DNA from 3 places in the Xanthomonas sp. CFBP 8152 genome. Region 3 is predicted to be linked to each of the others. Evidence: predicted binding sites of a transcription regulator. Region 3 holds the regulator's gene; each other region holds the start of a gene.
The links. The regulator FliA, encoded in region 3, starts transcription of late flagellar genes. The targets are predictions, from matches to a motif close to TAAAGTTTNNCNNNCNNNGGCCGATAA.
Positions count from the first base shown of each region.

Region 1: the regulator FliA is predicted to act here: its motif matches at 1,797-1,823, upstream of FHT09_RS17320 (methyl-accepting chemotaxis protein).
Region 2: the regulator FliA is predicted to act here: its motif matches at 1,853-1,879, upstream of FHT09_RS14355 (GGDEF domain-containing protein).

Region 1 covers NZ_JACHNO010000005.1:31,729-35,003, reverse strand. The annotation lists gene FHT09_RS17320 (methyl-accepting chemotaxis protein) at 1-1,719, opposite strand, end outside; gene FHT09_RS17315 (LysR family transcriptional regulator) at 2,045-2,977, opposite strand; gene FHT09_RS17310 (serine hydrolase domain-containing protein) at 3,150-3,275, shown strand, end outside.
Region 2 covers NZ_JACHNO010000003.1:610,388-613,662, reverse strand. The annotation lists gene FHT09_RS14365 (GGDEF domain-containing protein) at 1-1,405, shown strand, start outside; gene FHT09_RS14360 (hypothetical protein) at 1,508-1,741, opposite strand; gene FHT09_RS14355 (GGDEF domain-containing protein) at 1,908-2,882, shown strand; gene FHT09_RS14350 (efflux transporter outer membrane subunit) at 3,021-3,275, opposite strand, start outside.
Region 3 covers NZ_JACHNO010000005.1:167,422-170,696, forward strand. The annotation lists gene flhF (flagellar biosynthesis protein FlhF) at 1-262, shown strand, start outside; gene FHT09_RS17900 (MinD/ParA family protein) at 249-1,133, shown strand; gene FHT09_RS17905 (RNA polymerase sigma factor FliA) at 1,130-1,894, shown strand; gene cheY (chemotaxis response regulator CheY) at 1,917-2,309, shown strand; gene FHT09_RS17915 (protein phosphatase CheZ) at 2,309-2,935, shown strand; gene FHT09_RS17920 (chemotaxis protein CheA) at 2,938-3,275, shown strand, end outside.

The sequences.
Region 1 (3,275 bases), 140 kb from region 3:
GCGGCCTTGTTCGCCGGCACGTGCCGCCTCCACTGCCGCGTTCAAGGCCAGAATGTTGGTCTGGAACGAGATCCCGTCGATGACGGAGATGATGTCGGCGATCTTCTTGGACGAGGCTTCGATACCGGCCATGGTGCCCACGACCTTGCTCACGATCTCGCCGCCTTGCGATGCCACACCCGCCGCACCGATCGCCAACTGATTGGCTTGACGGGCGTGTTCGGCATTCTGGCGCACGGTGGAGGTCAGCTCTTCCATCGACGCGGCGGTTTCTTCCAGATTGGCGGCCTGCTGCTCGGTACGCTGCGACAGGTCCTGATTGCCTGCAGCGATTTCGCTGGCTGCAGAATTGATCGATACCGCCGAGTGCTGGATGCGGCCGACGATCTCTGCCAGCTGCGCGGCAGTGGCGTTGGCGTCGTCACGCATCTGCGCGAACACGCCTTTGAACTCGCCAGTCATCCGCGCGGTGAGATCGCCTGCGGCGATGGATTGCAGCAGCGACGACAACGATTGCAGGTTGCCGTCGGCAGTGGCCATGAGCTGGTTGAGGCTATCGACCATCACAAGAAAATCGTACTGGAAACGCTCGGCATCGCCGCGTGCGCTGAAGTCACCATTGGCTGCGGATTGCGCCAGTTGCTTGATCTCGCGGTTCATTGCAGACAGGTTGGCCTTGACCTCGTCCATGGTTTGCGTGAGCACGGCCTTCTCGCCGGGCAGGCGGTCCATGCTCTCGCTGAGGTCGCCGATGGCGTAGCGCCCCATGATACGTGCCAGGTTGGTCTGCACCGCCAGATGCGATGCCACCAGCGTATTGATGTCCTCGGCCATGCGGGCATAGTCGCCAGGAAACGCCGTAGCATCGATGCGGAAACTGGTCTGGCCATCATCATGGCGCCTGGCCATGTCGCTCTGCGCGTCGAGCAAGGATTGCAGCTGCCTCTGCATGCCGCGCATGGCGCGCAGCAGACGGCCGGTTTCATCCTTGGCATCACTTTCCACGTCGTTGTCCAGCCGGCCGTTGGCAATCGCCTCGGCCACCCGGGTCGCGCGTGCGAGCGGTTGGGTCAGGCTGCGGGTGATGAGCCAGGCAAGCAAGCTGCTGATCACCACCACGGCAATGCCGCCGGAGATGATCAGCAGCTTGCCCCGATTCATCGACGCCACTGCATCGGCATAGGCTTGCTGGCTCTGACCTTCCTGACGCGCCACCAGTTCGCGGATCTTGTCCTGCCATGCCATCGTCGCCGGGCGCGCCTTTTCACTGAGCAAGGTCTGCGCCGGCGCATTCGCGTTTTGAGCGGCGAGTGCCATGACCTGCTCGTTGATCTTGCTTGAGATTGCGCGTCGCTCGTCCATCTCGGCGCGAATCTGGCGGCCTTCTTCGGAGCTGGATAACGTATCGAGCTTGGCACGCAGCTCGTTATAGCGCTGACGCTGCGCCTTGATGGTAGTGAGCGCTTCGTTGTTGAGTTCATCGCTGGTGGCCATGGCATAGGTGCCCAGTGCGATGAGGAGAGATGAGTTGGCATCCAGCATGCCGTTGCCGATCTGGATCTTGGCCATGCGATCGAGCACGATGAAATCCAATTGCTGTCTTGCGTTGGCCAGCGTGACCAGGCCGGTCGCCACCAGCAGGCTCGACAGCAGAATCAGGATGCTGAAGGCGAGGCCGAGACGGCGCCCGACGTTATAGCGTTGCAAGTAGGAACTCATGCGGGTCGTCCTCATGTCCAGTGGGTAGCACCGGCTGGCAGGCCGCACGATGTTCGCGTGAATGCCTCGGCAACGTGATAACGACGCCGGGGTCGGAAACTTAAACAGCCCGCTTCGGGCTACGTTTAGCTCGCTGTTTCGTTCACGCAGGTCAGGAAAAAACCGACTGGCCGCGCAGTGGCGATTAACGTGATAGTGCTGATGTTGTGTGCGTCGGCATGGCCCTTGGCTCATGGTCACGCAACCCATCCGAGATCCGGTCCCCTGGTTCACCGCGCTCCGCACAGCGCGCAGGGCACCATTCACTGCAGTGTCGGTGCGCGTCTCATTGCCTGGCTCGCTTGCGCGGCGTGTCTGCGTTGTCGGGGAACACGCGGCAGCAGAGAAAGTCGACAAACGCGCGCACCTTCGGTGACGGATGCTTGCTTGCGGGCCACAGTACATTGAATACGCCTGTCCGCTCGACGTGATCCGCCAGCACCGGCAGCAGGCGTCCGTCTGCAAGCAGATCACCAATGGCAAAGTCCGGCAGGCAGGCGATGCCCAGCCCCTGTGTCGCGAAATGCACCCGGGTCTCGATGTTGTTGCAGATCATCGCAGTGGGCAGCACCAGTTCGGTGTCATGACGTCGCATGCGCAGCGGCCAGGTTTCCAGCTTTCCCGAGTTTGGAGAGCGGTAGTGCAGGCAGACATGCTGCAGCAGATCGCCGGGCACGCGCGGCACCCCACGTTGCGCCAGATAGTGAGGCGAGGCGACCAGCATCATCTGGAAGCGGCCAAGGCGCCTTGCCGACAGGCGCGAATCGCTGGGCTTGCCGGTGCGCACCACCGCGTCAAAGCCGTCCTCGATCACATCGACCATGCGTTCGCTGAAATCGAGGTCCAGTTCGATCTCGGGGTGCTGCCGCATGAAGTCGGCGAGCACCGGCAGCATCAGCGAGCTAACCAGCGGCAGGCTGACGCGCAGGCGTCCACGCGGTGTCGCGGTCGCTTGCGACAGCTCCAATTCCGCAGCCTCGATCTCGGCAAGGATGCGGCGGCTGCGCTCCAGAAGCAGCACGCCTTCGGCAGTCAGCGTGACGCTGCGCGTACTGCGATGGAAGAGACGCACGCCTAGCTTTTCTTCCAGCCGCGCCACGCGTTTGCCGACCGCCGATGCGGAGACGCCCAGCTGCCGGCCCGCTGCCACGAAGCTGCGCGTTTCGGCGACCTGCACGAACACCACGAACCCGCTGAGACTGTCCACTGCATCCCTCATTGCGGACATCAGCGTCCGCACAATCAGGAACTGTACCCCGGTTTTTCTGCAGTCAAAGGCTGTCTAACCTGCACGGATCAGTCACCGGTAATGCACTCCCATGAGCACGCCTCCATCATCGCGGCATCCGGACCTGGGCACTTCCGTGTCATCCAATCGAATCGAGGCTGTCGTGCAGCATGCACTGGACGATCAGCGTCTGGTCGGGGCGGTGGTGCTGGTTGCACGCAACGGCGAGCTGGTGCATCGCCAGGCGGCCGGCTGGGCGGACCGGGAAAGCCGCCGTGCGATGCGCGTG
Region 2 (3,275 bases), on a different contig from region 3:
GGTGCAAGACAACCCGGTGCAGCGGCGCAACGTCGTGGAGCTTGGGCGCCTGGTGGACATGCGCCTTGTGCAGATCAACAACCTGTTGCACAGCTATCGCAAGCAGGGACTGGATGGCGCGCGCGCCTCGATCGCACGTGGCGTATTCCAGACCTCGTCCTCGCTGCGCCGCCAGGTGCAGACCATGACGGAACTGGAGCGTCAGCAACTGGTGAAGCGCAACGACACCAACACGCGCAGCGCGCAGTGGGTGCTATGGGTGACGGTGGTCGGGATCTTCAGCGGGTTGCTGGTGATGTTGCTGGCCTATCGACTGCTGTCGCGCGAATTGGAACGGCGCGTGCTTGCCGAAGACGCGGCCAGCACGACCAGCGAGCGCCTGATCGAATCGTTCGCCACGCTCGAACGCACGTCGGCCGGGCTGGAGGCGCTGGCACGTTACTCGGGGCTGCTGCAGAACTGTCGCAATGCCGAAGAAGCGCTGGAAATCACCGCACGTACGATCGCTCCGCTGATCCCGGGCGCAGCCGGCGCGGTCTATCTGCTGCGCGCCTCGCGCGATCGTGCCGAACAGGTGGTGGCATGGGGCGCGATGGCCAACGACGACAACGCCAGCATCGCGCCGGACACGTGCTGGGCCCTGCGCCGCGATCGTACGCATGTGGTGGAAGACGCCAGCCAGGGCATGCTCTGCCAACACGTCGGCGCCAATCTTCCGGCGCATGCGGGCACCGCCTGCATCCCGCTATCTGCCCAGGGGACGCAGTTGGGGATGCTGGCGCTGCGCAGCGAGGATCCGCGCGATCTGGCCTCGTTGACCGTGGCCGAGGCTGCGGCCGAGCAATTGTCGCTGGCGCTGCATAACCTGCGCCTGCGCGAAACGCTGCGCCAACAATCCATCCGCGATCCGTTGACCGGTCTGTACAACCGCCGTTATCTCGAAGAAGCGCTCAATCACGAACTGGCGCGCTGCACGCGACGGGTGCAACCCTTGTCGGTGCTGATGCTGGACGTGGACCACTTCAAGCAGTTCAACGATCTGCACGGCCATGGTGGCGGCGATCGCGTCCTGGCGGCGATCGGCGAATTCCTGCTGGCGCAGACGCGCGGCGAGGACATCTGCTGTCGCTACGGTGGCGAAGAGCTGACCATCATCCTGCCGGAAGTGGATCTGGCAACTGCCTGCAGGATGGCCGAGAAGCTGCGTGCCGGCATCGAGACGTTGCAGGTAATGGCCGATGGCGTCTCGTTGCCGAAGGTCAGCGCCTCGTTCGGTGCGGCCAGCTTTCCCGTGCATGCAGGCAATATGGCGCAGCTGCTGCGGCGCGCGGACGAGGCGCTCTACCGTGCCAAGCAGGCAGGACGCAATCAGGTGATGAGTGCTGGCAATCCAGCCGCAGGCTAAGCCACGCCGTCGCCAGCGTTGCATCTGTGCCTGCGGCCATACCCTCGCCCCGCGCCCAACCGACTGCGCCGGAAGCGTTCTGTCGTATCGGCACAGCAGGAGTCAAGCGCTACTGTGCCCATCCTCATCGGTTGGAATCAGGCCAGCACCCGCCAACATGCCGTCGACGCGTGTCCGCACATAGGCCGTGTCCTCGGCCGCGGCACTGCTCAACAGGGCTTGGGCACGCGCCTGAAAATCAAGATAGTCGAAATCCGCATCTTCATCGGCGGACAGCTGCGGCAATTCGTCCTGCAGCGCATCCAGTCGCGTGTCGAGTTCTTCGCGTGTGGGCATGACAGACTCCTACGGCAAAGACGCTACGGTTGCGGCACAGCCGTCAAGGAGGTGCGAAGCCCGGCCCGGCAACGCTTCATTTTCCTACCCGTTGCCGCGGCACGTGCACGCTCAACTTTCGCGAAGCCGCGCCGATAATGATGCCGACTCCTATAGAACCTTCCCTGTGATCCTCCACCTGCGGCGGGATTTCCGCCTCGGCATCGTCAAGATGCTGGGGCCGATCACCGCGCTGTTGCTTTGCCTTTATGCGGTGTACCTGGCCATCACCGGTCAGGCGCTTGCCTGTCTCATCAGCGCATCGCTCGGTACGCTTGCGATATGGCGCGGCTGGAAAATGCGCGATGCCGAACGCACCGGCGCCGGCGGCGTGTGGCTGGCCTCCATCAATGTCGGCGGCTGCCTGGTGGCCTGCTGGGCCGGCGGCGATGGCGCCCTGCCCTGGTTGTTTCCGGTGCTGGCCACCAATTACTTTCTGTGCGGTCCGCAACGCGCGGTGCTGCTGAGCCTGCCGCTGCTGGCGGCGCTGTTGCTGCTGCCAGGCCTGATCGTCAGTCCCGGCCAGGGCGTGTCGACGATCGTAGTGACGCTGGTGACGCTGGCGGTCGGGTATGCGTTTTCGCTGCGGATGCAGGACGACCGCGTACATCTGGAAGAGCTGGCCTCGCTGGATGCACTGACCGGCCTGCCCAACCGGCGCATGCTCGAACGGGCGCTCACCCATCAGATCGACCGGCGCCAGCCGCACGAACGGCTCAACAGCCTGATCATTCTGGATCTGGACCATTTCAAGGAGGTCAATGATCTCTACGGGCATGCCGCAGGCGATGCCGCGCTGTCGGATCTGGCCACCATCCTGCGCTTTGAAGTGCGCGAGCCGCACCAGGTGTTCCGCTTCGGCGGCGAAGAATTCGTGGTGCTGTTGCGTGCCGGCTCCCTGCAGGAACTGGAAGCGGCCACCGAACGCCTGCGCAAGGTGATCCGCAACGGGCTACGCGGCCCGGGGGGACGGATCACGGTGTCGCTGGGCGCAGCGCGCCATGACGGCGAAACGCATTGGCAGGACTGGTTTTCGCGTGCCGATGCCGCGTTGTACCTGGCCAAGAACGGTGGCCGCGACAGCGTGCGGGTGGCCGACTGAGCGCAGTTCGTCGTGTGATCGCCCGGCGCCCAGGCACACCGACTCGGTACCTGAGCTCCAGGTGCCGTATCGGCTGACGACACCTCGGCGCAGCCGGATGCCTGCGGGGCGACCTGACCGCCGCCCCGCAGGCCGGGCTTAGCGATTGAGCACTGCCACCGGTGCCGCAGGCGCTTCGCCCTGCTTCCAGCCGCCCAGCGCCTTGTATACACCGACCACGCCGACATTGACTGCTGCTTCAGCCTGCGCCAATGCATCGTCGGCGGCCAGCTGGGTGCGCTGCGCGTCCAGCAGGGTCAGGAAGTCCTCCGAGCCCTCGCGGTAACGGATCTGCGCCAGTTGTTCGGCACGCCGCGCCGCATTGGCCTGCTCCACCACGATCGCCAGGCGCGC
Region 3 (3,275 bases):
CCTCGACGAGGTCGTGCGCCGCTTCGCCCACGCCAAGCCCCAGGGCGTGGTGCTGACCAAACTTGACGAGACCGGCCGCTTCGGTAGTGCGCTGTCGGTCGTCGTCGATCACCAAATGCCCATCACCTGGGTGACTGACGGACAGCGGGTCCCCGACGACCTGCACCGCGCCAATGCCGCCAGTCTCGTTCTTCGCCTTGAAGATTTGCGGCGCGCTGCCGATAAGCCCTGTACTCCGGAGCACAACCATGCAGTCGCGTGAATACGCCAAGCTGACCAACGCCTTCCCCCTGTCGGCGACCCGTCCCGAGCCCCTGGGCCCGGTGCGCACCATCGCCGTGACCGGCGGCAAGGGCGGCGTGGGGAAAACCAACATCTCCGCCAACCTTGCCGTGGCCTTGGCCGACATGGGCAAGCGCACCCTGCTGCTGGATGCCGACCTGGGCCTGGCCAACCTGGACGTGGTGCTGGGCCTGTCGCCCAAGTACACCCTGGCCGACCTGATCGCCGGCCGCTGCACGCTGGATGAAGTGATCATCGAAGGCCCCGGCGGCGTGCTGGTGGTCCCGGCCGCTTCCGGTCGCCGCCATATGGCCGAACTGGCCCCCGCCCAGCACATCGGCCTGGTCAACGTGTTCTCCGAACTGGAACGCGACCTGGACGTGATGGTCATCGACACCGCCGCCGGCATCACCGACAGCGTGCTGACCTTCTGCCAGGCCGCGCAGGACACCGTGGTGGTGGTCTGCGACGAACCGGCCTCCATCACCGACGCCTACGCGCTGATCAAGGTGCTCTCGCGCGAGCGTGGCGTGGACCGCCTGCAGATCATCGCCAACATGGTGCGCGACCCCAACGAAGGCCGCCTGCTGTACGACAAGCTGTCGCGGGTGTGCGAAAAGTTCCTCGGCGACGTGTCGCTGAACTACCTCGGCCACGTGCCGCAGGACGATTGGTTGCGTCTGTCGGTGCAGCGCCAGCAACCGGTCATCAAGGCCTACCCCGCCAGTCCGTCGGCGCAGGCCATCGCAGAAATCGCTCGCCGTACCTCGCGCTGGCAGGCCCCCACGGTGCCGCGCGGCAATGTCGAGTTCTTCGTCGAACGCATCATCCAACGGGGAGTGGCCGCATGAGCACCGCCACCGCAACAGCCAGCGCGCAGTACCGCGCCGTGCAGCGCAACAACGCCAACGATATCGTCACCCAACACGCCGACCTGGTGCGCCGCATCGCCCACCATCTGGCCGCGCGCCTGCCGGCGAGCGTGGAAGTGGACGATCTGATCCAGGCCGGCATGATCGGCCTGATCGAAGCCTCGCGCAGTTACGACTCAGAGCAGGGCGCCTCGTTCGAGACCTATGCCTCGATCCGCATCCGTGGCTCGATGATCGACGAGATCCGCCGGGGCGACTGGGTACCGCGGTCGGTGCACCGTCGCGCACGCGACGCTGCCGCTGCCGTCCGCAAGATCGAACAGCACACCGGCCGCGCCGCCGCTGCCACCGAAGTGGCCGCCGCGATGGAAATACCGCTGCCCGATTACCTGCGTCTGATGGAAGATGCCGCCCGCGGCCAGGTGCTGAGCCTGGAGTCGCGGATCGAGGATCATGGCGAGCTGGACACCACCGCCAAGGGTGGCCCCAATCCGCAGCAGATGATGGAGCGTGGCGAATTCGGCCGCGAGCTGGGCAAGGCGATCGGCCAGTTGCCCGAGCGCGAGCAGCTGGTGCTGTCGCTCTACTACGAACAGGAATTGAACCTGAAAGAAATCGGCGCCGTGCTCGGTGTCAGCGAATCGCGCGTCTGCCAGATCCATGGCCAGGCGGTGGTACGTCTGCGCGGCCGCCTCAAGGTCTTCGAACTGGCCGACGCCGGTGTCGAAATTGACGAATAATTTTTCGTGTTAGGAGCTTGATGTGAACAAGAACATGCGGATTTTGATCGTGGACGACTTCTCGACGATGCGACGCATCGTCAAGAATCTGTTGGGCGATCTTGGCTTCACCAATACCGCAGAGGCCGAAGACGGCAACAGCGCGTTGGCTGCGTTGCGGTCCGGCCCGTTCGATTTCGTGGTCACCGACTGGAACATGCCTGGCATGACCGGCATCGACCTGCTGCGCAACATCCGCGCCGACGCCAAGCTCAAGCACCTGCCGGTGATGATGGTGACTGCCGAAGCCAAGCGCGAGCAGATCATCGAAGCGGCCCAGTGCGGCGTGAACGGCTACATCATCAAGCCGTTCACCGCGCAGACGCTGGAAGAGAAACTGGGCAAGGTATTCGAACGTCTGGCGGCGACCGCCTGATGAACGTCACCGTGGACACCAATGCCGAACGCGCCGCGTTGATCGACCGCCTGCAGGGCGCGCTCGATGCACTGGAAAGCGGTGACGAAGCTGCGTGGAAGCGCGAGGTCGACCACCTCGCCGCCCTGCGCACGCGCCCGATGATGCAGGGCCTGAGCCGGCTCGCGCGCGAACTCGGTCAGGCGCTGGGCGAGTTGCCCACCGTGCCCGAAGAGGCCGGCGAGCTGGACGATGCCTGCTCGCGCCTGGACCACGTGGTGGAAATGACCGAGAAGGCCAGCCATCGCACGCTGGATCTGGTCGAGGAATGCCGTGAGCTGGCCAACCAGCTACGCGACGGCGGTCTGAATCAGGACCAGGGCGCGCTGATGGACAAGATGCGCCACAACCTGACCGAGCTGTCGCTGGCGCAGAGCTACCAGGACCTGAGTGGGCAGATCATCCGGCGCGTGGCCGGCATCGTCCGGCGCGTGCACGAGGGTTTCGGTGCGCTCGGCCTGCCGCCGAAGAATCCAGAGCCGAAGAAAGACGACGGCGGTCTTGCCGGTCCTGCAGTCAAGGGCCTGGACCGTCACGCGGTGTCGCAGGACGACGCCGATGACCTGCTGTCCGGATTGGGGCTGTAACCATGAGTGCTGTTCCAGACGATATTGCTGCCGATTTCATCGTCGAGGCCCAGGAAATCCTGGATCGCCTCGGCGAACAGCTGGTGTCGCTGGAGCAGGCACCGGACGAAGCCGATCAGCTCAATGCGGTATTCCGCGGCTTTCACACGCTCAAGGGCGGCGCCGGCTTTCTGGCGATCAAGCCCATGGTCGAGCTCTGCCACGCCGCCGAGGAAACCCTGGGCATGGCGCGCTCCGGCCAGGCAGTGTTGCAGGCGCATCACTTCGATGCCGCGCAGCAGTCGCTGGATTACCTGCAGGCCATGCTGGATGCAATGGGCTCGGGCGAAGCCGTGCCGCA